2 linked regions of the Chitinimonas arctica genome follow. The protein of the gene in region 1 interacts with the protein of each later gene in a pairwise test. Links are inferred from orthologs where the notes say so. Each region holds a gene or a part of one and is shown on either strand. Other genes may lie near its edges.

The links.
Region 2: the proteins of FNU76_RS10905 (region 1) and ftsA interact in binary tests that used the Escherichia coli proteins (3 or more experiments, as listed by UniProt). The link is inferred for Chitinimonas arctica from one-to-one orthologs.

Annotation. Positions count from the first base shown.
Region 1 is NZ_CP041730.1:2,389,754-2,406,337, reverse strand. Bases 8,338-11,248 are described here. They hold FNU76_RS10905 (rod shape-determining protein), read left to right. Parts: upstream 8,338-9,226; coding sequence 9,227-10,270; downstream 10,271-11,248. Other genes in these bases: mreC (rod shape-determining protein MreC), read left to right, coding at 10,445-11,248; gatC (Asp-tRNA(Asn)/Glu-tRNA(Gln) amidotransferase subunit GatC), read right to left, coding at 8,704-8,991; gatA (Asp-tRNA(Asn)/Glu-tRNA(Gln) amidotransferase subunit GatA), read right to left, coding at 8,338-8,655. In the rest of the region: FNU76_RS10935 (hypothetical protein), read left to right, coding at 35-1,852; FNU76_RS10930 (prolyl oligopeptidase family serine peptidase), read left to right, coding at 2,159-4,312; FNU76_RS10925 (ESF1 family protein), read right to left, coding at 4,417-5,460; Asp-tRNA(Asn)/Glu-tRNA(Gln) amidotransferase subunit GatB, read right to left, coding at 5,743-7,170; more of gatA, read right to left, coding at 7,204-8,337; more of mreC, read left to right, coding at 11,249-11,344; rod shape-determining protein MreD, read left to right, coding at 11,344-11,856; rod shape-determining protein RodA, read left to right, coding at 13,800-14,897; FNU76_RS10880 (septal ring lytic transglycosylase RlpA family protein), read left to right, coding at 14,894-15,904; FNU76_RS10875 (leucine-rich repeat domain-containing protein), read right to left, coding at 16,001-16,584. UniProt on the Escherichia coli protein: Forms membrane-associated dynamic filaments that are essential for cell shape determination. Acts by regulating cell wall synthesis and cell elongation, and thus cell shape.
Region 2 is NZ_CP041730.1:2,265,378-2,273,126, reverse strand. What follows is about bases 16-3,008. They hold ftsA (cell division protein FtsA), read left to right. Parts: upstream 16-889; coding sequence 890-2,128; downstream 2,129-3,008. Other genes in these bases: ftsZ (cell division protein FtsZ), read left to right, coding at 2,252-3,008; FNU76_RS10360 (cell division protein FtsQ/DivIB), read left to right, coding at 86-829. Also shown: more of ftsZ, read left to right, coding at 3,009-3,433; lpxC (UDP-3-O-acyl-N-acetylglucosamine deacetylase), read left to right, coding at 3,736-4,650; FNU76_RS10340 (DUF3810 domain-containing protein), read left to right, coding at 4,660-4,842; FNU76_RS10335 (EAL domain-containing protein), read left to right, coding at 4,904-7,749. UniProt on the Escherichia coli protein: Essential cell division protein that assists in the assembly of the Z ring. May serve as the principal membrane anchor for the Z ring.

The sequences.
Region 1 (16,584 bases):
TGTCTTCGATATTTTCTATTGAAATTGCAAGGGCATGCATGAACTTAAACAAGTCTTATTCGGACGAAGGCAAGCAATGGACAAAACATCGATTCATCCCTATGCAAGAGTATGTGGAATACCTGTGGGCAGTTCTAACCCCCCGGCAAAATTTTTAGAGAAGGGAATGGTTGGTGCCATCGCATTTGGAATTGGTCATGGCTTGATTCAGCTGAGCAAGGAATTTGAATTATCTGGTGCTGAAATAGACGTATTTTGCAAAAATGCGATGGTTATTCATGAATTATTGCATGAGGCATACAGGATTAATCAGCCTACTATATCTATTTCCTTGCCTTGCGGTAATAAAGTTACATTTAGCCAGGTGGATGGCGCTGTTCGTATTTCGCAAGGTAAGCACGTCGAAATTTTAAAAGGGGTGAATTTCAGGGATATCTGCGAAAGGTTGCAGAAAGATGCCAAGGCGTCCCCGGGCTACTACGCGGAATTGGCAAATCATATAACCGAGGCCATCCACAAAATGGAGGACCATGGGAGAGCCGGTGTTGTATGGTTTGGTATCGAATATGGTGCAAAATTGCTGAAAGAAGAGCGTGCGGGTGAGTGTGGATCGGACATAAATGACTTTTGTGAAAATGCGCAGCTTATTTTTCATGACTTGTATGTGGCGGCATGTGAAGGTAAAACATCGGTGTTCGTTCTACTGAAAAGTGGTAAGGCGGTTACCTTCGCCAGGGAAGATGGCGATGTAGTCATCATCGGCGATGACGGGAGCAAAATTTATCTGGTGGGTGAGGATTTCCAGAGTATCTGTAAAAAACTCAGCAAAGATTTTCTCAGGTTACGTGATTATGAACCCGATAAACCATTGGATGTTTACGGTATTTTTATCACGATGGTGGAAGTGTACTTGAAGAAATGTGACGGAAGGAATAGGTTCCTGGAGAAATTCATGGAGATGGATTGCTGCTTTATGGGAGGGCTGGATGCGTGTATCAATGGGTATGCATCTGATCTGACGCGTATTGAGCATAAAATAGACGGGGAGTGGTTGGAATTTGAAAAAGATGAGAGGGTGTCGTTTAATGGCTGCGAAAAGTCGGATGGGCGGGACCACCAGGGTGCGTATACAAAATCGCAACAAATCTACGATAAGACCATAGGGAAATGCGCGTCAAATTACCAAGTTCGAATGCTGACGGCGCTGGCTTCCCAGGGAGCAGCGGGGTCCGTGATCAAGGCGTTGAAGTATGTTGATGAATATTTCTCGACATTGCAAAGCCAGGATAAAGAATGGCATACGCATCAGATTATAACCAATCATGATGCGGGAAATAATGAATTCACGGTGACGGTTGAATATAAGAGTCAAATTCAGGATGATGAAATTGGCCTGATGGGACAGGTGAAGAAAAATCGGTGGAGCAGTGGTTTGACTATTAAACTCTGCGTAGTTATCGGGGTCGCGAGCGTTAAATTTGTAAGTAGTGAAGTCTCTTCCAAATCACCACCACCCGTACTTGTCAGGCGCATTCGCTTCGGCAAGGAAGGCGAAGCACCGAGCGGCGATCGTATTGATAACGAGCCTGTCGATGAAGAAGAGTGGGCACTCATAGAATACATAGCCGATGAACGGGAAAATATTCAGGGTGGGGGGAGTAAGCATAAAAGCCAGGCGGCCGGGCCAAACGTAGTAGCCGGAGAGCATGGTTTTGCTCGCGAAGACCTACCGCCCGTCGTACCTCCTGATGAACCCAGGTGGCAGAGGGCTGGCAGCACTGCCACGCCGACTAACGCGCCGGACCGAAATGGTGCTTTGCCGAGAATCGGTAAGCATAGGGGTAAAGTATAAAGGATGAGCGGTCCCCGAAATATGCGACGTGATTTGCGCCTTTGCCGACAGCTTCCTCCCCTACGAATCTCCCCCCAGGTAAGCCGCGCCCGTTTTGGCCCAGCCATTGATCCCGCTTGTAGAGGATGGCCTTCTGTCTCAATTTCGAAACACGGGTAGCTTTTTCCAAAAGTCTTGCGCCGGCATGCTGCCTATCGCGGTCGTGAGCCTGGATAATAAAAAAGGGCGCCCCACGGTTTGGCCTGGATAGGCGAATGCCCGCCATAGGGCTGAACTTGTCGGCGCGGTTATCTACTTGGAGATGTCATGCCCTATCGTTGCACCTTGCTTGCGCTCTTGCTGTCCTCCACCGCCTTCGCCACATCGATGCCCAGCCTGTCCGGTCCGCCGGCGACCCCGATCAAACCGGTGGTGGAGGACTACTTCGGCACCAAGATCACCGATCCGTATCGCTGGCTGGAGGATATGAAAAGCGCCGAATTCCGCGATTGGCTGAAAGCCCAGGCCAACTATGCCGATTCCATGCTGGCGACTATTCCGGGCCGGGCGGCATTGAGGCAGCGCTTGACCGCCTTGGCCGATGCCGGCGCCAGCGTGGGCGGGATCGAGCAAGCGGCGGGCAGGCGGTTTTACCTGAAGACCGAGCCGGGCAAGGACGGTCGCCGTCTATATATGCACGATGGCAAGGGCGAGCGGCTCCTGCTCGATCCCGACACGCTGGGGAGCGCCGCCGCCCATGTCGCCATCGATTGGTACTCGCCCTCGCCCGACGGTCGCCTGGTCGCGGTAGGGGTGTCGGCCGGTGGTTCGGAAGACAGCGAATTGCGCCTGCTGGAGCTCGCCAGCGGCAAGTGGCTGCCCGAGCGTATCGACGGCGCCGGCTTGAATAGCGAGTTGGGTTGGTTGCACGATGGCAGCGGCTTTTTCTACAACCGCCTGCCGCCGGCCGATGCCAAGGGCGAACGGGAGCGCTACAACAAGAGCGCGACCTATCTGCACAAGCTGGGCACCCCGGTGGCGAGCGATACCGGTCTGTTGGGCTATGGCCTCGATCCCGCCCGGCCCTTCGATATCGCCGATATCGTGCACCTCGATACCGTGCCCGGTTCGCATTTCGTGCTGGCCGAAGTCCTGCACGGCGATGCCGTCGAACATTCCTACTATATCGCACCGCTGGCCAAGCTGAACGGATCGGCCACGCCCTGGCAGCGCATCGTGACGCCGGCCGACAAGGTGGCGGGCGCCTGGCTGCATGGCGATACGCTCTATCTGAGGTCCAATCTGGATGCGCCGCGCGGCAAGCTGCTGGCGCTGGACCTGCACCATCCCGAGCTTGCCAAGGCGAAAACCGTCTTGGCGGAGAGCCCGGCCGTGCTACGCGAGGTGGCGGTAGCGCGCGACGCGCTATATATCCGTGCCAGCGAAGGTGGCGTGGATAAGCTGATCAAGCTGGTCCACGGCGGTAAGGCACGCGAAATGGCTTTGCCCGTGCAGGGTACGATACGTGATCTGTCCACCGACCCGACCAGGCCGGGCGCCTTATTGAGGCTGGAATCATGGGTCGCTTCGCCGCGGGTGCTCGCTTTGAACGGGAAGGGCAAGCTGGCGGATACCGGCCTGATCAAGCCCTTGGCCGTCGACTTCAAGGACTATGCCGCCAAGCGGGTGATGGTAAAGAGCCACGACGGCGTCGAAGTGCCTTTGTCCTTGATCGCCGCCAAAGCCATCAAGCGGGATGGTAGCCATCCCACCATCCTGAGCGGCTATGGCGCTTACGGTATCACCATGGAAGCGCGCTTCAGCGCGACCCGGCTGGCCTGGCTGGAGCAGGACGGGGTCATCGCCGTCTGCCATGTCCGTGGCGGCGGCGAGTTCGGCGAGGCTTGGCATCGTGCCGGCTATATCCAGACCAAGGCCAATACCGCCAAGGACTTTATCGCCTGTGCCGACTACCTGGTGAAAGAGGGTTATACCTCCCCGGCACGGCTGGCCGGTACCGGCGGAAGCGCCGGTGGGATCACCATCGGCGGTGCCATTACCGCCCGGCCGGAATTGTTCGCCGCGGCGCAAAGCGCGGTGGGAATCTCCGATATGCTGCGCATGGAGCTGACGCCCAATGGCCCGCCCAATATCGCCGAATTCGGCACCGTGACCCGCGAGGCCGATTTCCGCGCCATGCTGCCGAACAGTCCTTACCATCGCATCAAGGATGGGGTGGCCTATCCGGCCGTGATCGTCACCACCGGCGCCAACGACCCGCGCGTCGATGCCTGGATGCCGGCCAAGCTGGCCGCCCGGCTACAGGCTGCCAGCAACAGCCACAAGCCGGTGATCTTGCGGGTGGACTATGACGGTGGCCACGGCATGGGTTCGACCAAGAGCCAGCAGGTGGCGGAAAGCGCCGATGTATGGAGTTTCTTCCTGTGGCGGATGGGGGTGGCGGCCTACCAGCCGAAGTAGCGATAGCCGGTTCCTGTAGGTCGGAATTCGAGCAGGCCGTGGTTATAGGCGCTTAAGCGCCTATAACCACGGCCTGCTCGTTAGCTCATTTAATCAGCGTGTCCTTAGAAACGTATTTCGTCCATAAATATATCCTCCAGGTTGGAGGGTTGCTTCGCTTGTCGATAATTTTTCAGCCAGGTTTTGACCGCCTTGGGGTTTTCGAACTCGATCAGCTGTGCCTTGATTTGCTCGATGCTCAGCTTGAAGTCGGCGATATCGCGCTCCAGCGTTGGTATTAGCTCGGTTGGAGACAGGGGCTGGAAAGGTGGGATATTGAAGTCCATCTTGAACGAAAATTCGATATCGTCAATTTCGGCCCGCAGCTCTGCCAATTGTTCCTTCAGTATCCTGTTGTAATGCTTCAAGCGTTCGTCCGACAGCGTGTTCAGCTGTGCCGGATCGATCTGTTCGATCTCCAATTGCAGTTCCAGCAGCTGCAGCAGATCGTTTTTGCCATATGCGGCATTGACGCGCTGCATCAATGCCGTTTTACGCACTTTTTCATCGTCGTCCTGCTCGCGGTCAGGATGCAGTGCGCCGGCCAGTTTGCGGTAGACCTCACGTAGCGACTGGGTGGCATGCTGTGCTTCATCGGCTTGCCGTGCTTCCTTTTCCAAGGTCTTGGCCGATTTCTTGCGCTTGGCCTGGCTATCCTGGAACGCCTGCCGCGCCTCGTCCTCCGCGCGCATGGCGGCTTCGATATGTTGCTGTATCTGTTCCGGCGAATTGGGGTCGAAGTCGTCGCTCAGTTCCTTGCCGAGAATTTCTTCCATGGCGACGCGCATCATGTCGTTTTGTTCGGCGCGCACGGAGTCGAAATCGATATCGTTATACTTTTCGAAAATGTGCTTTAGTTCGTCATCGCTCTGTTCCGTTACCAGGTCATCCGACATGGTGCCGAGGATATCTTCCAGCTTGGATCGATCACGCTTGGTAAACAGTTTATCGGTATAGTGTTTATCGAGCAGGCGTACCATTTCTGTCCGATGTGCCTCGTAGGCTTGCAGAAGTGGAACGAGTTCGCTGCCATGCTTTTGCATAAATAGTGGGGTGATGGACTGCCATGCTGCCAGCAAAGTCCGTTCCACCGCGATCTGCTTGATCATGCGATTGAACGTTTTTTGCGCTTTACTTAATAGGGAGGGACTATTCTTTGCATTGATATTAATTATTTCAGATGTTTTATTCATGGTTTAATCATCCCGCTTGGATTTTCATATGGCTACGTCGCGTAGATAATCGGCGACGGCACTTTTGCAAGCACCGTCGCGGCTTGATCCTAGGCGACGAATAAATCTCAAATTGGTTCCCGACGCTAGGCGATATCGCTTCATCGCCGAGGGCCATCATCCTGTGCTGCTCGAATGATGGCCGGCGAATAAAAGGGCTTATGCCAGTTTGCGCTTGAGCAGTTCGTTCACCATGGCCGGGTCAGCCTTGCCCTTGGAGGCCTTCATGCACTGGCCCACCAGGGCGTTGAAGGCCTTTTCCTTACCGGCGCGGTATTCCTCCACCATGGCGGCATTGGCGGCCAGCACCGTATCGATGATGGCCTCGATGGCGCCGCTGTCGCTTTCCTGCCGTAAACCATCGCGTTCGATGATCAGGTCGGCGGCGTCACCCGATTCCCACATCAGTTTCAGCACATCCTTGGCGGTCTTGTTGTTGATGGTGCTGTCCATGACGCGGCGGACCAATTGGGCCAGCGACCCGGCGGCGATTGGGCTGGCAGTGATGTCCAGTTCGGCCCGGTTCAAGGTGGCGGCCAGCTCGCCGGTGATCCAGTTGCTGGCCAGCTTGGCATCGGCACCGGCCGCGACCGTGGCTTCGAAATAGGCGGCCAGGGCCTTGCTGCTGGTCAGCGTGACGGCGTCGTAGGCGGACAGGCCGTATTGGCTCTGCAGGCGGGCCTGCATGGCTTCCGGCAGTTCAGGCAATTCGCCGCGTACCCGTTCGATCCACGCTTCCGAGATCACCAGCGGCGGCAGGTCGGGATCGGGGAAATAGCGGTAGTCGTGCGCGTCTTCCTTGCTGCGCATCATGCGGGTCTCGCCGGTTTCCGGGTCGAACAGGATGGTGGCCTGCTGGATCTTGCGGCCGTCCTCGATCTCGTTGATCTGCCACTGCACTTCGTACTTGATCGCTTGTTCCATGAACTTGAAGCTGTTCAGGTTCTTGATTTCGCGGCGGGTACCGTACTCCGCCTGGCCCAGCGGACGCACCGAGACGTTCACGTCGCAGCGGAAGCTGCCTTCCTGCATATTGCCGTCACAGATGCCGATCCACGTCACCAGCGAATGCAGCGCCTTGGCATAGGCCACTGCCTCGGCCGCCGAACGCATATCCGGCTCGGAAACGATTTCCAGCAGAGGGGTGCCGGCCCGGTTCAGGTCGATGCCGCTGAGCCCCTGGAAATTCTCGTGTACCGATTTACCGGCGTCTTCTTCCAGATGGGCGCGGGTCAGCCGCACTACCTTGTCCTGCTCGCCCACGCGGATGGTCAGCGAGCCGCCTTCCACCACCGGCAGTTCGAACTGGCTGATCTGGTAGCCCTTCGGCAGGTCGGGATAAAAGTAATTCTTGCGGGCGAATACCGACTTGCGATTGATCCTGGAACCGAGCGCCAGGCCCAGCCGGATGGCGCGTTCAACGGCACCGCGGTTCAATACCGGCAGCACGCCGGGCAACGCGATATCGACCGCGCTGGCTTGCGTGTTCGGTTCGGCGCCGTAGGCGGTCGAGCTGGCCGAGAAAATCTTCGATTCGGTCGATAGCTGGGTGTGGACTTCCAGTCCGATCACGACTTCCCATTGCATATTGCATTCCCTCTATATATGGCGGCTGGACGCTTATTGCGCCGGTGCGCGGCGATGCCAGTCGGTGGCCTGCTGGAACTGGTGGGCAGCGTTCAGCAGGCGGGCCTCGCTGAAGTAGTTGCCGATCAGTTGCAGGCCGACGGGGCGGCCCTGGCTGCCGAAGCCGACCGGGTGGGCAATGCCGGGCAGGCCGGCCAGGTTGACGCCCAGGGTGTAGATATCGGCCAGGTACATGGCGACCGGGTCCTTGCTCTTCTCGCCGATATTCCATGCCACCGTGGGGGCGGCCGGCGCGGCGATGACATCGCACTGGGCAAAGCCGGCCTGGAAATCTTCCGACAGCAGCCGTCTTACCTTTTGCGCTTGCAGGTAGTAGGCATCGTAGTAGCCGTGGCTGAGCACGTAGGAGCCGGTCAGGATGCGGCGCTTGACCTCCGCGCCAAAGCCTTCGGCGCGGCTCTTTTCATACATATCGGCCAAATTCTCGTATTCGGCGGCGCGATGTCCATAGCGGACACCATCGAAGCGGCTCAGATTGCTGGAGGCTTCGGCCGGTGCGATCACGTAGTAGGCCGGGATGGCCAGCTCGGTGCGCGGCAGGCTGATTTCCACCACGTCCGCGCCCAGGCGACGGTATTCGGCCAGCGCGGCTTCGATGGCGCTCATCACGTCGGCGGCCAGGCCGGCGCCGAAGTATTCGCGCGGCATGCCGATGCGCAAACCCTTGAGCGGCTGGTTCAGCTCACGGGTGTAGTCTTCCTTGGCGACTTCCAGGCTGGTGGAATCGCGCGCGTCGAAGCCGGCCATGACATTGAGCAGCAAGGCGCAGTCTTCGGCGGTCTGGGCCAGCGGGCCGCCCTGGTCCAGGCTGGAGGCGTAGGCCACCATGCCGTAGCGGCTTACCACGCCATAGGTGGGCTTGAGGCCGGTCACGCCGCAGAAGGCGGCCGGTTGGCGGATGGAGCCGCCGGTGTCGGTCGCCGTAGCGGCCGGTGCCAGCCGGGCCGCCACCGCGACGGCCGAGCCGCCCGAGCTGCCGCCGGGTACGGCCGTCTGGTCCCAGGGATTGCGCACCACACCGTAGGCGCTGTTCTCATTGGACGAGCCCATGGCGAACTCGTCCATATTGGTACGGCCCAGGGTGACCAGGCCGGCCGCCTTGCATTGGGCGACCACGTGGGCATCGTAGGGCGAAACAAAGTTATCCAGCATCTTCGAACCGCAAGTGGTGCGCCAGCCTTCCGCGCAGAAGATGTCCTTATGGGCAATGGGCACGCCGGTAAGCGGACCGGCTTGGCCGGCGGCACGGCTGGCATCGGCTGCCCGCGCCATGGCCAGCGTCTGTTCGCGGTCCACGGTGATAAAGGCATTCAGCGCCGGATTGGCGGCGGCGATGCGGTCGAGGTAGTGGCTGGCCAGCTCGACGGCGCTGGCCTGCTTGCTGACGAGGAGATCGGCGGCTTCTTTGAGGGTGTGGGTCATGATCGTTCTGTCGTGGAGCGACGGCGGCGCCGCCAGGGCGCCGGCCGCGCGTTATTCGATGACTTTGGGGACCAGGTAGAGGCCGGCTTCCACTGCTGGTGCGACCGCCTGGAAGGCGTCGCGGCGATCCGTTTCGGTGGCCACGTCGTCGCGCAGGCGCAAGGCTACGTCGCGGGCATGGCTCATGGGCTCGACCCCCTTGGTATCCACGGCTTGCAGGCGGGCGATCAGGGCCAGGACGCCATCCAGCTGGCGGCCGACCTCGCCCACTTCCTGGTCGGTGACATGGAGACGCGACAGGCGAGCGATACGGCGGACTTCGTCGTCAGTCATGGACATGTAAAAACCCTTCCAAAGCTTTAATGTTGTTAGCCGCTTAGGGTAACATGCCGGGTTTATTGCGCCCAAGTCTTGGGGAAACGCGCGGCCAGTTTCATGGCGACGCAAGGCGTTGACTCCCAAGGGAAAACACGGAAAACCGGGGACGCGGGGGAACGCAGTAAAGCATGGCCGGCCATCGGGATCGGCTGCTTGATGCCAATGGCATCGTTACATACAGGATTAAGTGACAATTATGTCTGGATTTTTTCGCGGCTATTTTTCGAATGACCTGGCGATCGACCTGGGTACGGCAAACACCCTGATCTTCGTGGCCGGCAAGGGTATCGTGCTGGATGAACCCTCGGTGGTGGCGATTCAGCAGGAAGGCGGGCCCAGCGCCAAGAAAACCATCCTGGCGGTGGGCGCCGAAGCCAAGAAGATGCTGGGCCGCACGCCCGGCAGCATTACCGCCATCCGGCCGATGAAGGATGGCGTGATCGCCGACTTCACCATTACCGAACAGATGCTCAAGCAGTTTATCCGCAAGGTGAACCCCAGCCGCCTGTTTGCCACCAGCCCGCGCATCGTCATCTGCGTACCCTGCGGGTCCACCCAGGTGGAGCGCCGCGCCATCAAGGAATCGGCGCTGGGCGCCGGCGCGCGCAAGGTCGAACTGATCGAGGAACCGATGGCGGCCGCCATGGGCGCCGGCCTGCCGGTCGAGGAAGCCACCGGTTCCATGGTGGTCGATATCGGCGGCGGCACCACCGAGGTGGGCGTGATCTCGCTGGGCGGTATCGTCTACGCCAATAGCGTGCGGGTGGGCGGCGACAAGTTCGACGAGGCCATCATCAATTACATCCGCCGCAACTACGGCATGCTGATTGGCGAAACCACCGCCGAAGAGATCAAGAAGCGTATCGGTTCGGCTTTCCCCGGTGCCGAAGTGCGTGAAATGGAAGTCAAGGGCCGCAACCTGGCCGAAGGTATCCCACGCGCCTTCACCATCTCGTCCAACGAGATCCTCGAAGCGCTGACCGAGCCGCTCAACCAGATCGTTTCGGCGGTGAAGCAGGCACTGGAACAGACGCCGCCCGAACTGGGCGCCGATATCGCCGACAAGGGCATGGTATTGACCGGCGGCGGCGCCTTGCTGCGCGATCTGGATCGTCTTCTGATGGAAGAGACCGGCCTGCCGGTCATCGTGGCCGACGATCCCCTGACCTGCGTGGTGCGTGGTTCCGGCCGCGCCCTGGAAAAAATGGACAAGGTCGGATCGATCTTTACCAACGACTGACGGGCTGGGGCGGTGCAGGGGTTTTTCTGCCCGCCCTGGAATCTAGCCGGCAACTTGCCGGCGACACAGGGCCCAAGCCCTTGTTGATCCATTTCCCTTTCCCCCGCTACCCGGCCCGCCGAGGCGCTCAAGGCGCGACGTGCCGGCCCGGTGCGGGGGACGGTTGAGTCGTCCATGCAAGCTACCACCCAGCCGGTCTTCTTCAAGCAAGGCCCTAAACCGTTCAGCCTGCTGCTGATCTATGCCAGCCTGTCGCTCGCGCTGCTGGTGGTGGACGTGCGTTGGCAGATCCTGCGGCCGGTTCGCGAGTATGCTTCGGTCGCGCTCTACCCCTTGCAGTGGCTGGCCACCGCGCCGGTCTCGGCGGCTCGGCAGGTCGGCGATTTCTTTGTCTCGCAGACATCCTTGCAGCAGGAAAACCGCAAACTGCAGGATGACCGCCTGCTGGCCAATGCCGAACTGATGCGTTTGCAGGCACTGCGCGAGGAAAACGGCCAGTTGCGGCAGTTGCTGCAGACACGCTCCGAGCAGCACGGCAAGGGTGCGCTGACCGAGGTGCTGTACAACGACCGCGATCCGTTTACCGCCAAGCTGGTGGTGGATCGCGGCGAGACCGCCAACGTGAAGCCGGGTCAGGTGGTCATCGACCCATTGGGCGTGGTGGGCCAGGTCACCCGGGTACAACCGTTGACCGCCGAGGTTACCTTGATCACCCACAAGGGCCACGCCGTGCCGGTACAAGTGCTGCGCAACGGCTTGCGGGCCGTGATCTACGGACTGGGTCCGGAAAATCCGCTGGAAGTACACTGGATGCCGCTCAATGCCGATATCCGCGGCGACGATGTGCTGGTGACGTCCGGCATCGACGGTACCTACCCGGCCGGTTTGCCGGTGGCCAAGGTCAGCCGGGTCGATCGCAACGCCGGCTCCGCCTTTGCCCGCATCAGTTGCGAACCCATCGCCGATATCGATAAGCATCGCTTCCTGCTGATCCTGGACGAGCATCGCGAATTGCCGGCCAAGCCGGAACCGGTCGTCGAACAGGGCAAGAAGCCCAAGAAGAAGGAAGACTGATGCCGGTTTCCAGTCAACTGCTCAAACCGGTCAAGCTGCGCTTTATTCTATTCAGCTTCGGCCTGGCGCTGACCATGGCGCTGATTCCCTGGGGGGCCACTGCGAGGGCGCTATTGCCGGATTTCGTGGCGCTGACCCTGCTCTACTGGTGCATGAACCAGCCGCGTCACGTGGGCGTGGGCTGGGCGTTCTGGCTGGGGCTGCTGATGGATATCGCCGATGGCAATGTGTTCGGCCAGCATGGCCTGGCTTTTTGCCTCACCAGCTGGTTCGTTACCGCCAAGCACCGCCAGTTGGGCATGTTCCCCATTTGGCAGCAGGCGCTCTATGTGGCGCCGCTGTTGCTGGCCAACCAATGCATCATGCTGGTGGTCCGCCTGGCCACCGGCAGCGCCTTCCCGGGCTGGAGCTATTTCCTTGGCACGCTGGCCGGCACTCTGTGCTGGCCGCTGCTTAGCCAAGTGTTCCAATTGCCCCAGCGCGTCGACAAGGCGGCCGAAATTCAATCATGACCCGTCGCACCGTCCTGCGTGATCACCACGGTGAGCGCTACAGCTTCCAATTGCGCCTGATCGTGGTGGCCACCGCCGTATTGCTCGGCTTTGCCGTCCTGCTCAGCCGCTTTGTCTATCTGCAGGTGATACAGCACGACAAGTACCACACCAAGGCGGAAAGCAATCGCATCTTGCTGGTCCCCATTCCGCCTTCGCGCGGCATTATCACCGACCGCAACGGGGTGGTGCTGGCCCACAACTATTCGGCTTATACGCTGGAGATCACCCAGTCCAAATTGACCGGCAAGCTGGATGAGACCATCGACGAGCTGGCCCGCTTCGTCGATATCAGCGCCAAGGACCGGCGCCGCTTCAAGAAACTGCTGCTTGAAAGCAAGGACTTCGAGTCGCTGCCGATCAAGACCCGCCTGACCGATACCGAAGTGGCGCGCTTCGCCGCCCAATCCTTCCGCTTTCCCGGTGTGGAGGTGAAGGCGCGCTTGTTCCGCCAATATCCGCTAGGTGAGTCCGCCTCGCATCTGATCGGCTATATCGGCCGGATCAACGACAAGGATGTGGTCAAGCTGGAGGAAGATGGTTTGCTGTCCAATTACAAGGGCACCGACCATATGGGCAAGTTCGGGCTGGAGCAGAGCTATGAAGCCGTCCTGCACGGCAAGACCGGCAATGAAGAAGTGGAACAGGATGCCGGCGGCCGCGCCATCCGCTCGCTGCGCAGCACGCCGCCCGTGTCCGGCAACAATCTGATCCTCACGATCGATATCAAGCTGCAACAGATCGCCGAGCAGGCATTCGGCGATAACCGCGGCGCGCTGGTGGCGATCGAGCCGGAGACCGGCGGGGTATTGGCCCTGGTTTCGCGGCCCGGCTTCGATCCCAATCTATTCGTGGACGGCATCGACCCGGTCAGCTGGAAGGAATTGAACGATTCGGAAGACCGGCCCCTGAACAACCGTGCCATCCAGGGCACCTACGCGCCGGGTTCGACCTTCAAGCCATTCATGGCGCTGGCGGCACTGGAGCTCGGCAAGCGTACACCCGAGTATGGTTTTCATGATCCCGGCTACTACATCCTGGGCAGTCACCGCTGGCGCGACGACAAGGTGGGCGGACATGGCTGGGTGAATATGTATGCCTCTATCGTGCATTCCTGCGATACCTACTACTACCAGCTTGCCTACGACCTGGGCATCGACAGTATTTCGCGCTTTATGGCGCCATTCGGTTTCGGTCAGCGCAGCGGCATCGATCTGCCCGGCGAAAAGATCGGTGTACTACCGTCGCAGGAATGGAAGCGGCGCGCCTTCAAGCGGCGGGAACAACAGAAGTGGCTGGTCGGCGACGCCATCAGCATCGGCATCGGCCAGGGCTTCAACACCTATACACCCTTGCAGCTGGCCCAAGCGACCGCGATCCTGGCCAATAACGGGGTGGTGTTCAAGCCGCACCTGGTCCGCTACGTGGAAAACAGCGCCACCCGCAACCGGACCATGGTGGAGCCTACGCCACAAAGCCGCATCCCGCTCAAGCAAGCCAATATCGATTTCATCAAGAACGCCATGGTGGGGGTAAACCGCGAGGGACCGGCGCCAAGGCCTTCCAGGGCAGCGGATATCTCTCGGCCGGCAAGACCGGCACCGCCCAGGTGTTCAGTCTCAAGGGCGAAAAATACAATGCCAGCCGCTTGGCCCAGCATCTCAAGGACAACGCCTGGTTTATCGCTTTTGCACCGGCCGACAAGCCGAAGATCGCCCTGGCCTTGATCGTGGAAAACGTCGGATTCGGCGCGCAATATGCCGCGCCTATCGCCCGGCAGGTAACCGACTACTACCTGCTGGGCAAAGTGCCTGCCCGCGACAAGTCGGTTACCGTGATCCCGGATGAGGAAGTGCTACCGCCCGGTGGCGATCCGACCACCCCTCAGGAAGCGATGCACCGCCATGTGGATTAAGACTCTCGCCCGCCGTATCGCCGCGCCCATCGATCCCTGGCTGCTGCTGTTCGTGGCGCTGCTGATCAGCGTCAGTCTGTTGACCATCTATTCCGCTTCGAACGAAAGCATCGACAAGATCAGCAGCAAGATGGTGTCGGTGGTGGTGGCCCTGGTCGCCATGTGGATATTGGCGAATCTCAAGCCGACCCAATTGATGTGGCTGGCGCCGCCCATCTATCTGGTGGGCTTTATGCTGCTGCTCGGGGTAGCGATGTTCGGCGAGGTGACCAATGGCGCCCGGCGCTGGCTGAACCTGGGTTTTGCCCGTATCCAGCCATCCGAATTGATGAAGCTGGCGGTGCCCATGATGCTGGCCTGGTATTTCGACCGGCACGAGGCCAACCTAAAGTTCAAGCACTTCGCCGTGGCGGCCCTGTTGACCGGCTTGCCGGTGGTCCTGGTGCTCAAGCAGCCTGATCTGGGTACCGCCATGTTGATCGCGGCGGCCGGCTTCTATGTGCTGTTCTTCGCCGGGCTGTCCTGGCGGGTGATGCTGGCGCTGTTCGCGGCCGGCGTGGCTGCCCTGCCGGTGATCTGGAGCCATATGCATGACTACCAGCGCCAGCGGGTGATGACGCTGATCAACCCGACGGATGATCCGCTCGGCGCCGGTTACCACATCCTCCAGGCGACCACCGCCATCGGTTCCGGCGGGGTGATGGGCAAGGGCTGGCTGCGCGGCACGCAGACCCATCTCGACTTTATTCCCGAGCGCACCACCGACTTTATCTTCGCGGTATACGGCGAGGAGTTCGGCTTGATCGGCAATATGCTGCTGCTGTTGCTTTATCTTTGTGTGATTGGACGCGGCCTGATCATCACCAGCAATGCCTCCAGCCTGTTCGGCCGTTTGCTGGCAGGTGCCCTGACGCTATCCTTTTTTACCTACGCCTTCGTCAATATGGGCATGGTCGCCGGCATCCTGCCGGTGGTGGGGGTTCCCCTCCCCCTGGTCAGCTATGGCGGCACCGCCATGCTGTCCATTTTGATTGGTTTCGGTATGCTTATGGCCATTCAGCGTGACCGAAAGCTAATGAAATCATGAATCTTTGCCGCCTGGTTCCAGCGGCCGCCTTGCTGCTGGCGGCCTGCGCCAGCCAACTGCCGCCGACTCCCAGCCCCCTCCCGACGCCCACGGTGGTCCATAAACCGCCCGTTTCCATGCCACTGCCGCCGGCCAAGCCGGAGCAGATTCCGCAGCAATATGGCGGATATTACAAGGATGACGGCCCCATCCTGGAAGTCCCTTACGATCTCGACGCGCTGCAGGAGCCCGAAGCCAAGCTGGAACCGCTTAGTCGCTATGCCAACCGGCCCTATACCGTGCTGGGTAAAACCTACAAGCCGCGTACCACCTTCGGCGATTTCAGCCAGGAGGGGGTGGCTTCCTGGTATGGCAAGAAGTTCCACGGCAAGCGGACCTCCAGCGGGGAGGTCTACGACCTATTCAAACTTACCGCGGCCCACCCCACCCTGCCGATTCCCAGCTTTGCCCGGGTCACCGATCTGGGCAGCGGCAAGTCGGTGGTGGTACGGGTCAACGACCGTGGCCCCTTCCATAAGAACCGGGTAATCGACCTCTCCTATGCCGCCGCCTACCGGCTCGGTTACCACAACGGCGGCAGCAGCCGCGTCCGGGTGGAGGCGCTGACGCCTGGCGAGGGTGGCCCTGCCCGCCCCACGGAAATCAACTTGCCGCAAACGGTGGAAGCCAGCCCCGCCAAAATGCCGGTGCCGGACAGCGAGGTGGCCGATCCGCTGGCAAGACTGGCCGCCAAGGTGGTGGCCGAGCCCGTGGCCGCGGTGCCGATGGAGGCCACCGCCGAACAGCGCTGGGTGCAACTGGGTGCCTTTGGCAGCCAGAACACGGCAGAAGCCTTCCGCGACAAGGTGGTGGAAAGCTTGAGCAAACTGGCTTACGCACCGGTGGTTGCCCTGGCCGGCAGTATCTGGCGGGTACGGGTCGGCCCCTATGCCAATCCTCTGGACGCCCAGCAGGTAGCCGACCGGATCGCCGCCCATGCGGATTTGCGGCCGGTAGTCATGCGCTGAGTAGACCAAAGCGGCGCCGCGTGCAGAAGATGGCGCCGTCCGGATAGCTGAGTCGCCGTGAGCCCTGCTCGACACATCTCCTTTGGTCGCCGCCAGCTACGGCATGTTCCAATAGATATGTGGTGTTTCGTTCGGCGGAAGGGTAATGCCAGCCAGCGTGGTCGCTAACTGCTCGACTGCCGGGTCCGCCGCCGACGTGGACCGGGGTGGCAATTGCCGTAGTCTACTGACGATGAACTGTGCCATCGACTCGCGGTAGGGTGTGCTGCGGGGGAGCAAGATATAGGCGCGGCGGCGTTCTCGTACCGTGCTCGTCCTTACCTCCCCGCCGGGGGGCCTTCTTGTCGTCCGTATTCGCCGGGGCCCAGGGTGGTCGGCCGTGGCGGGCGATATCGGCAGGGGCGCACAATGCAACTCGTAGGTACCGCCGGTATTATCCAATCCCAAGTCCATGTAGCGGCCCAGCTGCTCGATCAATAGCCTGATACCGATATTGCCCAGCGGGTTACCGCTCAGATCGAGAGCACGCACCGAGCGATGTTGGCGCAGCACACGGGCCAAGGCCCGCGCGCCACCCGGACCGATCTGGTTATTGGACAGATCGATACCGCACACCCGGGTATTTCGCGCCAAGGCGGCGACCAGTTCCTCCATGTGCAGATTATCGAGCTGTAGCTCGG
Region 2 (7,749 bases), 120 kb from region 1 along the record:
GCACACGGCCGATATGCACTAAAGGTGGATCTCGCCGAGCTTTGCTTGGCGCGACTAAACGTAACCCCAGAGGAAACATTACGCCGTGTGGGATAGGCCACAAATACTGAACTGGTTGGCGAACCTGCTTTTCGGCCTCGCCGTGCTGCTGTTTCTTTATGCAGCCCTGCTGGTGGTCGTGCACTCGCCGCTGTTCCCCGTCCGCCAGATCAAGGTGGATGGGACGCTGGCCCATGTCACGCGGGAGCAGTTGCAGTACATCGTGCGAAATGAACTACGCGGGACTTTTTTTACGCTGGACCTGAACAAGACCCGCTCCGCCTTCGAGAAGCTGCCCTGGGTACGCCAGGTCAGCCTGCGGCGCCGCTGGCCCGACCGGCTGGACGTCAGCATCGAGGAGCATGTGGCCTTGGCTCGCTGGGGTTCGGTGGGCCTGGTGAATACCTTGGGTGAACGATTTGACGCCGCCAGCAACGAACCGCTGCCGGTGCTGGAGGGACCGGAAGGGAGCGAAGCGGATATGGCACGCGGCTATATCAACTTTCGCGACCGTCTGGCGAATATGCAACGCAAGCCCAGCCATGTATGGCTGTCGGCACGGCGGGCCTGGCGGGTGGAGCTGGATCACACCCTGACGGTGGAGATTGGACGGGATGACGTGGACGCGCGACTAAGCAAGTTCATCAAGGCGTATCCCAGCACCCTGGCGATTTTGAAACGCCCGGTGGTGTATGTGGATCTGCGTTATCCGAATGGGTTCGCCGTGCGGCTGCCAGCCGGCATGGTGAACAATCCTAATACAGCAAAGGCGCGTGAAAAAGCGGCCTGAATGGCAAGTGCCGGGCCCTTGGGCGCGGTGCAATGCAGTTAAGCAGTCTGGAGAATGACGGTGAACAAACCGAATACAACGAAGAACCTGCTGGTCGGCCTCGACATCGGTACGTCGAAGATCGTCGCCCTGGTGGCCGAAGTGCTGCCGGACGGCCGTATGGAAATCATCGGTCTGGGCCAGGCACCTTCGAAGGGCTTGAAAAAAGGCGTGGTGGTCAATATTGAATCCACCGTGGGCGCCATCCAGCGTGCCTTGGAAGAGGCCGAGCTGATGGCCGACTGCAAGATCCGCGAAGTGCTGACAGGCATTGCCGGCAGCCATATCCGCAGCTTCAACTCGCACGGCATGGTGGCCATCAAGGACAAGGAAGTCACCCAGGCCGATGTGGATCGCGTGATCGAGACCGCGCGGGCGGTGAATATCCCCACCGAACACCAGATCCTGCACATCCTCACCCAGGAATTCATCATCGATGGCCAGGAAGATGTAAAGGAACCCCTGGGCATGAGCGGTGTGCGCCTGGAAGTGAAGGTGCATATCGTGACCGGCGCCATCTCGGCCGCGCAGAACATCACCAAGTGCGTGCGCCGCTGCGGGCTGGAGATGACCGACCTGATCCTGCAACCCTTGGCCAGCGCCATGAGCGTGCTGAGCGAGGATGAAAAGGAACTGGGCGTCTGCCTGATCGATATCGGCGGCGGTACCACCGATATCGCGGTGTTCTGCGACGGTTCCATCCGCCATACGGCGGTGATTCCCATCGCCGGCGACCAGATCACCAACGATATCGCCATGGCGCTGCGCACCCCGACCAAGGAAGCCGAAGACATCAAGCGGGCCCATGGCATCGCGCTGCGCCAGCTGGCCGATCCGCAGCAGATGATCGAAGTGCCCGGCGTGGGCGAACGCGGACCGCGCCAGCTCAATCGCCAGACGCTGGCCGAAGTGATCGAACCGCGCGTGGAAGAACTGTATGCGCTGGTGCAGGCCGAACTACGCCGTTCCGGTTTCGAGGAGCAGCTGTCCAGCGGCATCGTGATCACCGGTGGTTCGGCACAGATGCAAGGCATGGTCGAACTGGGCGAAGAGGTATTCCACCTGCCGGTGCGGCTGGGTGTACCGAAATACGTGGGTGGCCTGGCCGAAGTGGTGAAAAACCCCCGCTTCTCCACCGCCGTGGGTTTGCTCCTGCTGGGTAGGCAACAGGCTCAGCGCAATGGTTTCAAGACGATGCAGGGCGCCGGTCTGGGCGGCCTGGTCGAACGTATGAAGACGTGGCTGCAAGGTAATTTCTAGCGGCGTCGGCGAATAAGCCCGCTACCCGCGCCGAAGCTGGCGCAGCGTACCCGCGTGGCTGATTTTGCAGCGCAGGATTTTCCGGTTTTTTGATATTTAAGTTCGGGCAAAGAGGAGAGCGCAATGCCAATTTCATTCCTGGAAGCAGCGCAGGATATCGTTCCGGTAGCCAGGATCAAGGTTATCGGTGTAGGTGGTTGCGGCGGCAACGCGGTGGACCACATGATTGAAGCCGGGGTAACCGGCGTGGAGTTCATCTGCGCCAATACCGACGCACAGGCACTCAAGCGCAACCGTGCGGACAACGTCGTGCAGTTGGGCGGCACTCTGACCAAGGGCCTGGGCGCCGGCGCCAACCCGGATGTCGGCCGCGCCGCGGCCGAAGAAGACCGCGTCCGCATCGCCGAGATGCTGGACGGCGCGGATATGATCTTTATCACCGCCGGCATGGGTGGCGGCACCGGTACCGGCGCTGCTCCCATCGTGGCCGAGATCGCCCGCGAAAAAGGCATCCTGACCGTGGGTGTGGTCACCCGTCCCTTCGCATTCGAAGGCAAGCGCCAGAAGGCCGCGCAGAATGGCATCGACGAGCTGCAGAAGTATGTCGATTCGCTGATCATTATCCCCAACGAGCGCCTGATGCAGGTGCTGGGCGAGGATGTGTCCTTCAAGGATGCCTTCAAGGCTGCCGACGATGTGCTGAAGGGCGCGGTTGCCGGGATCGCCGAAATCATCAACGTACCTGGCCTGGTCAACGTCGACTTCGCCGACGTCAAGGCGGTCATGACCGAGATGGGCATGGCCATGATGGGTTCCGCCCATGCCGAAGGGGTGGATCGTGCCCGCATCGCCGCCGAGGCCGCCGTGGCCAGCCCGCTGCTGGAAGACATCAGCCTGAATGGCGCCCGTGGCGTGCTGGTCAATATCACCGCCGACTACAGCCTGAAAATGCGCGAAGTCCATGAGGTGATGGAAACCGTCAAGGCCTACACCGCTGAGGATGCCCGCATCATCTTCGGTACCGCTTTTGACGAAAACATGGGCGACAAGATCCGGGTTACCTTGGTAGCGACCGGCCTGGGCGGCCGTGAATCGAAGAAGATGCCGAACCTGCACGTGGTGCAACGTACCGGCACGGACGATATCGCGGCAGTAATGGACTACGAGCAATACGACCAGCCCGCTGTATTCCGCAACAGCCGCCGTACCAGTACGGTCGGTGCTGCGGTGGAATCGCCGCGCGGAACCGTATTTGCTGGCGGCGATATGGATATCCCGGCCTTTTTGCGCAAGCAGGCGGATTGAACTAAAGTTAATTAAGCAATTGAGGTATTGATCGTCCTCACCGTGGATCCATCTGGGTTTCGGCTTTTGCTCTGGCAAAAGTTAAACCGTGGTTGCAGGTCGTCTTCGACCGGCAAGTACGCAAACGAAACTATCAGGGATGGGGGGGCTACGGCGAGGGGGCATACCCGGCGTGCGAACGACACGTGCTGCGCGAGGCGCTTAGCCTTGCTTAAAGTTGGTGATAGTTAGGATCAATCGAAACTAGCATTCCGATATGGCAGAATCTGTTACTGCCTGAGTTGCGAGTACCGTCGTCCATGATCTACCAACGAACCCTGAAAGAATCGATCCGCGCCGTAGGCGTGGGCCTCCATTCCGGCGAAAAGGTCGAGCTGACCCTGTCCCCGGCGGCTGCCGATAGCGGCATCGTATTCCGACGGGCCGATCTGCCCGAACGTCCCACACTGCGGGTGGGCCCCGAGCTGGTCAACGACACGCGGCTTTCCTCCACGTTGGTGAAGGATGGCGTGCGAGTGGCGACCATCGAACATCTGATGTCGGCCTTGGCCGGCCTGGGCATCGATAATGTCCTGGTGGATGTGACCGCTTCCGAAATGCCCATCATGGATGGCAGCGCCGCGCCCTTTCTCTATCTGGTGCAACAAGCCGGCGTGCGCGAGCAGAAGCCGGCCCGCAAGCGCTATATCCGCGTGCTCAAACCGGTGGAAGCCATCGAGGGCGACAAATGGGTACGCCTGTTGCCGCACGAGGGCTACAAGGTCAAGCTGACCATAGAATTCAAGCATCCCGCCTTTCAGAAGGCAGCCCAGACGGTGGAGCTGGACTTCGCTGATACCTCCTACATCAAGGAAATCGCCCGCGCCCGTACCTTCGGCTTTATGCATGAAGTGGAATATATGCGCGCCCATAATCTGGGCCAGGGCGGCAGCATGGAAAACGCCATCGTGCTGGACGAGTACAAGGTGCTGAACCAGGAAGGCCTGCGCTTCGAGGACGAATTTGTCCGGCACAAGGTGCTCGATGCCATCGGCGACCTCTATATCCTCGGTCATCCGCTGATCGCCGCCTTCGAGGGGTTCAAGTCCGGCCATGCCATGAACAACAAGCTGCTGCGTGCCCTGCTGGCCGACCCGGAAGCCTGGGAGTACGCCAGCTTCGACAATGCCGATACCGCACCCGCCGCGTTCCATCGCTACACCCCGGCGCGGATCTGAGGCCCAGCCATGTTTCCCTTGCTGCGCGTGCTTTTCATCCTGATCGTCGTGCTATGGGCTTACTGCCTCTGGAAGCAGCACCGTACCGGCGACCTGTTCTGGCAGCGTGCCCGCGGCTGGCTGCGCAATATCACCGTGGCCTTGCTGGTAGTGATGGTGTTGGGCTTGTTTGTCGAGCGGCTATTGGTCTGAGCCGGCACCCCGCCGGATTTCACCCTATGATGTAGCATCCCACCTATCTCAACGCCGAGCGATGAGCGAAGCCGCGCCTCTGCCGTATCCACCCGAATTGTTCCGTCGCCTGGTCGAGGAGTCCGGCAACGGCGTTTGGGTCATCGATACCGATAACCGCACGCTTTACCTGAACCCGCGCATGGCCGAGATGCTGGGTGGCAGCCAAGCTGCATTGCTGGGCAGGCCGATGTGGGATTTCATGGACGAGTCGCAGCGCCCTGCCGCTGCCAACAATGTGGAACGCCGTCGCAGCGGCGTGCGCGAGACCCACGAATTTCTTTTTCGCCGCCTGGATGGCGAGCGGTTCTGGGCAGAGCTGGTGACCGCGCCATTGTTCGACGAGGCCGGCCACTATAGCGGCGCCACCGCCTTCGTCACCGATATCAGTTGGCGCAAGGCCGCCGAGCAAGCGCTGAGCGAAAGCGAACGAACCTACCGGGAAGTATTCGAACGCAGTCACGCGGTCAAACTGATGATCGCACCGGACAGTGGCGGTATCGTGGCCGCCAATGCCGCGGCCCGTAGCTACTACGGCTACAGCGCAGAAGAATTCACCCAGCTGAACATCCGCCAGATCAATACCTTGAACGAGGCGGAAATCGCCCGCGAGATCGAACGGGCCAAGTCGGAGTCCTGCAACCACTTTGTCTTTCGCCATCGGCTGAAAAGCGGCGAGGTGCGCGATGTCGAAGTGCATTCCAATCCGATCTCGGTGGGCGGCCGGCCGCTGCTCTACTCCATCATCCACGATATCGGCCGCCAGACCGAGGCCGAGCGGCGCCAGCGGCTGACCCGCCATACCTTTGAGCATGCCCATATCGCCGCGATCTGGATTACCGGCAGCGGCCAGATACGCGATGCCAACGTGTTCGCCTGCCGTATGCTGCAGCGCCCGCCGGACCAGGTACTGGGCCACCCCATCTGGGAGTTTTCCGCACCCATGCAGGAGGCCGATTGGCGCCTGCGCTGGGAGCAGATCAAACGCTCGGGCGCGGAGAGCTTCCGGGTGCATATCCAGGCCAGCGATGGCCAGACCGTGCCGCTGGAAGTCCATGCGACCCATCTGTCCTTCGATGGCGAGGAATTCATCGTCGCCTATGCCCGCAATATCCGCGAACAGGTGCGGGCCGAAGGCTTGCTGGGGCTGCAGCACGACCTGTTGGAAGGCCTGGCTGCCGGTTTTCCGCTGGAACATGTGCTGGAGCTGACTGCCCAAGGTGTGGAACGGCTCGCGCCGGAGGTCCATTGCACTATCCTGCTGATGGAGGACGACCATTTCCGCCACGGCGCGGCGCCTTCGCTGCCTGAGCACTTTATACAGGCCCTGGACGGTATTCCCATCGGTCCACGTGCCGGATCCTGCGGCACGGCGGCCTATTTCGACCGTTCGGTGGAAGTGCACGATATCGCCAACGACCCGCTCTGGACCGACTATCGGCAACTGGCCCTATCCTGCGGCTTGGCGGCATGCTGGGCCACGCCGGTGCATGGCAGCGACGGCAGGGTGCTGGGCACCTTCGCGCTCTACTACCGGATCGCCGGCCCGCCCGATGATTTCCATCGGCGCGTGGTGGATGCCTGCACCCACCTGATCGGCATCGCCATCGAACACCGCGAAGCCGAAGCGCGCGTCCACACGCTGGCCTTCTACGACCCCCTGACCGGCCTGCCCAATCGCTCGCTGTTCGCCGACCGGGTCGAACTGGCGCTCGCCCGCTCCCTTCGTTCCGGCAGTCCCTTGGCCCTGATGTTCGTTGACCTGGACCGCTTCAAGACCATCAATGATTCGCTGGGGCACGCGGTCGGCGATCGCCTGTTGATGACCATGGCCCGCCGCCTGGAGGGCGTGGTGCGCGAGTCCGATACCGTGTGCCGCCAGGGCGGCGACGAATTCGTGCTGTTGCTGAACGATTGCGACGTGGCCGGCGCGGCGGCCGTGGCCGAAAAACTGATACTGGCGGCGGCCGAAAAGATCGAATTCGACGGCCTCACCCTGAATGGTTCCGCCAGTGTCGGCATTGCGCTGTTTCCGGACGATGGCGCGGACTACGACAGCCTGTTCAAGCATGCCGATGCCGCCATGTACCGCGCCAAGGAACTGGGCCGCAATGCCTTCTGCTTCTACCAGCGCAATATGGACGAGGATGCGGCCGAACGCCTGGAAGTGGAAGCCGCCCTGCGCCTGGCGCTGGACCGCAACGAATTGCTGTTGCACTACCAGCCGCAGGTACATATCGCCAGCAATCAGCTTTTCGGCGTCGAAGCGCTGGTGCGCTGGCAGCATCCGCAATGGGGCATGGTGCCGCCGGCGCGATTTATCCCCATCGCGGAAGAAAGCGGCCTGATCGATGCGGTCGGCAGCTGGGTGCTGGACGAAGCTTGCCGGCAAATGGCGATGTGGCAGGAAGCAGGCCAGGCGCCGCCGCATGTCTCGGTCAATCTGTCCGCCCGCCAGTTCCGCCACGGCAGCGTGCCGACCATGGTGGCCGATACCCTGCTAAGGCATGGGCTTCCCCCCAGCCGCCTGACCTTGGAGATAACCGAGAGCCTGATGATGATGCGCAACGACCAGACGCTGGAGGCATTGCATGCGCTCGACGAGATGGGCGTGAAGCTGGCGGTGGATGATTTTGGAACCGGTTATTCCAGCCTGGGCTATCTCAAGCGCTTTCCGGTCAGTGAGCTGAAGTTGGATCAGAGCTTTGTCCGCAACCTGGCCAATGACGAGGAGGATAGGGCCTTGGCCAGCGCCGTGGTCCGCATCGGCCAGAGCCTCAAGCTGACCGTGGTGGCGGAAGGCGTGGAAACGGCCGAGCAGCTGGCTTTTCTGCATGAACAGGGTTGCGACGTGGCCCAGGGCTATCA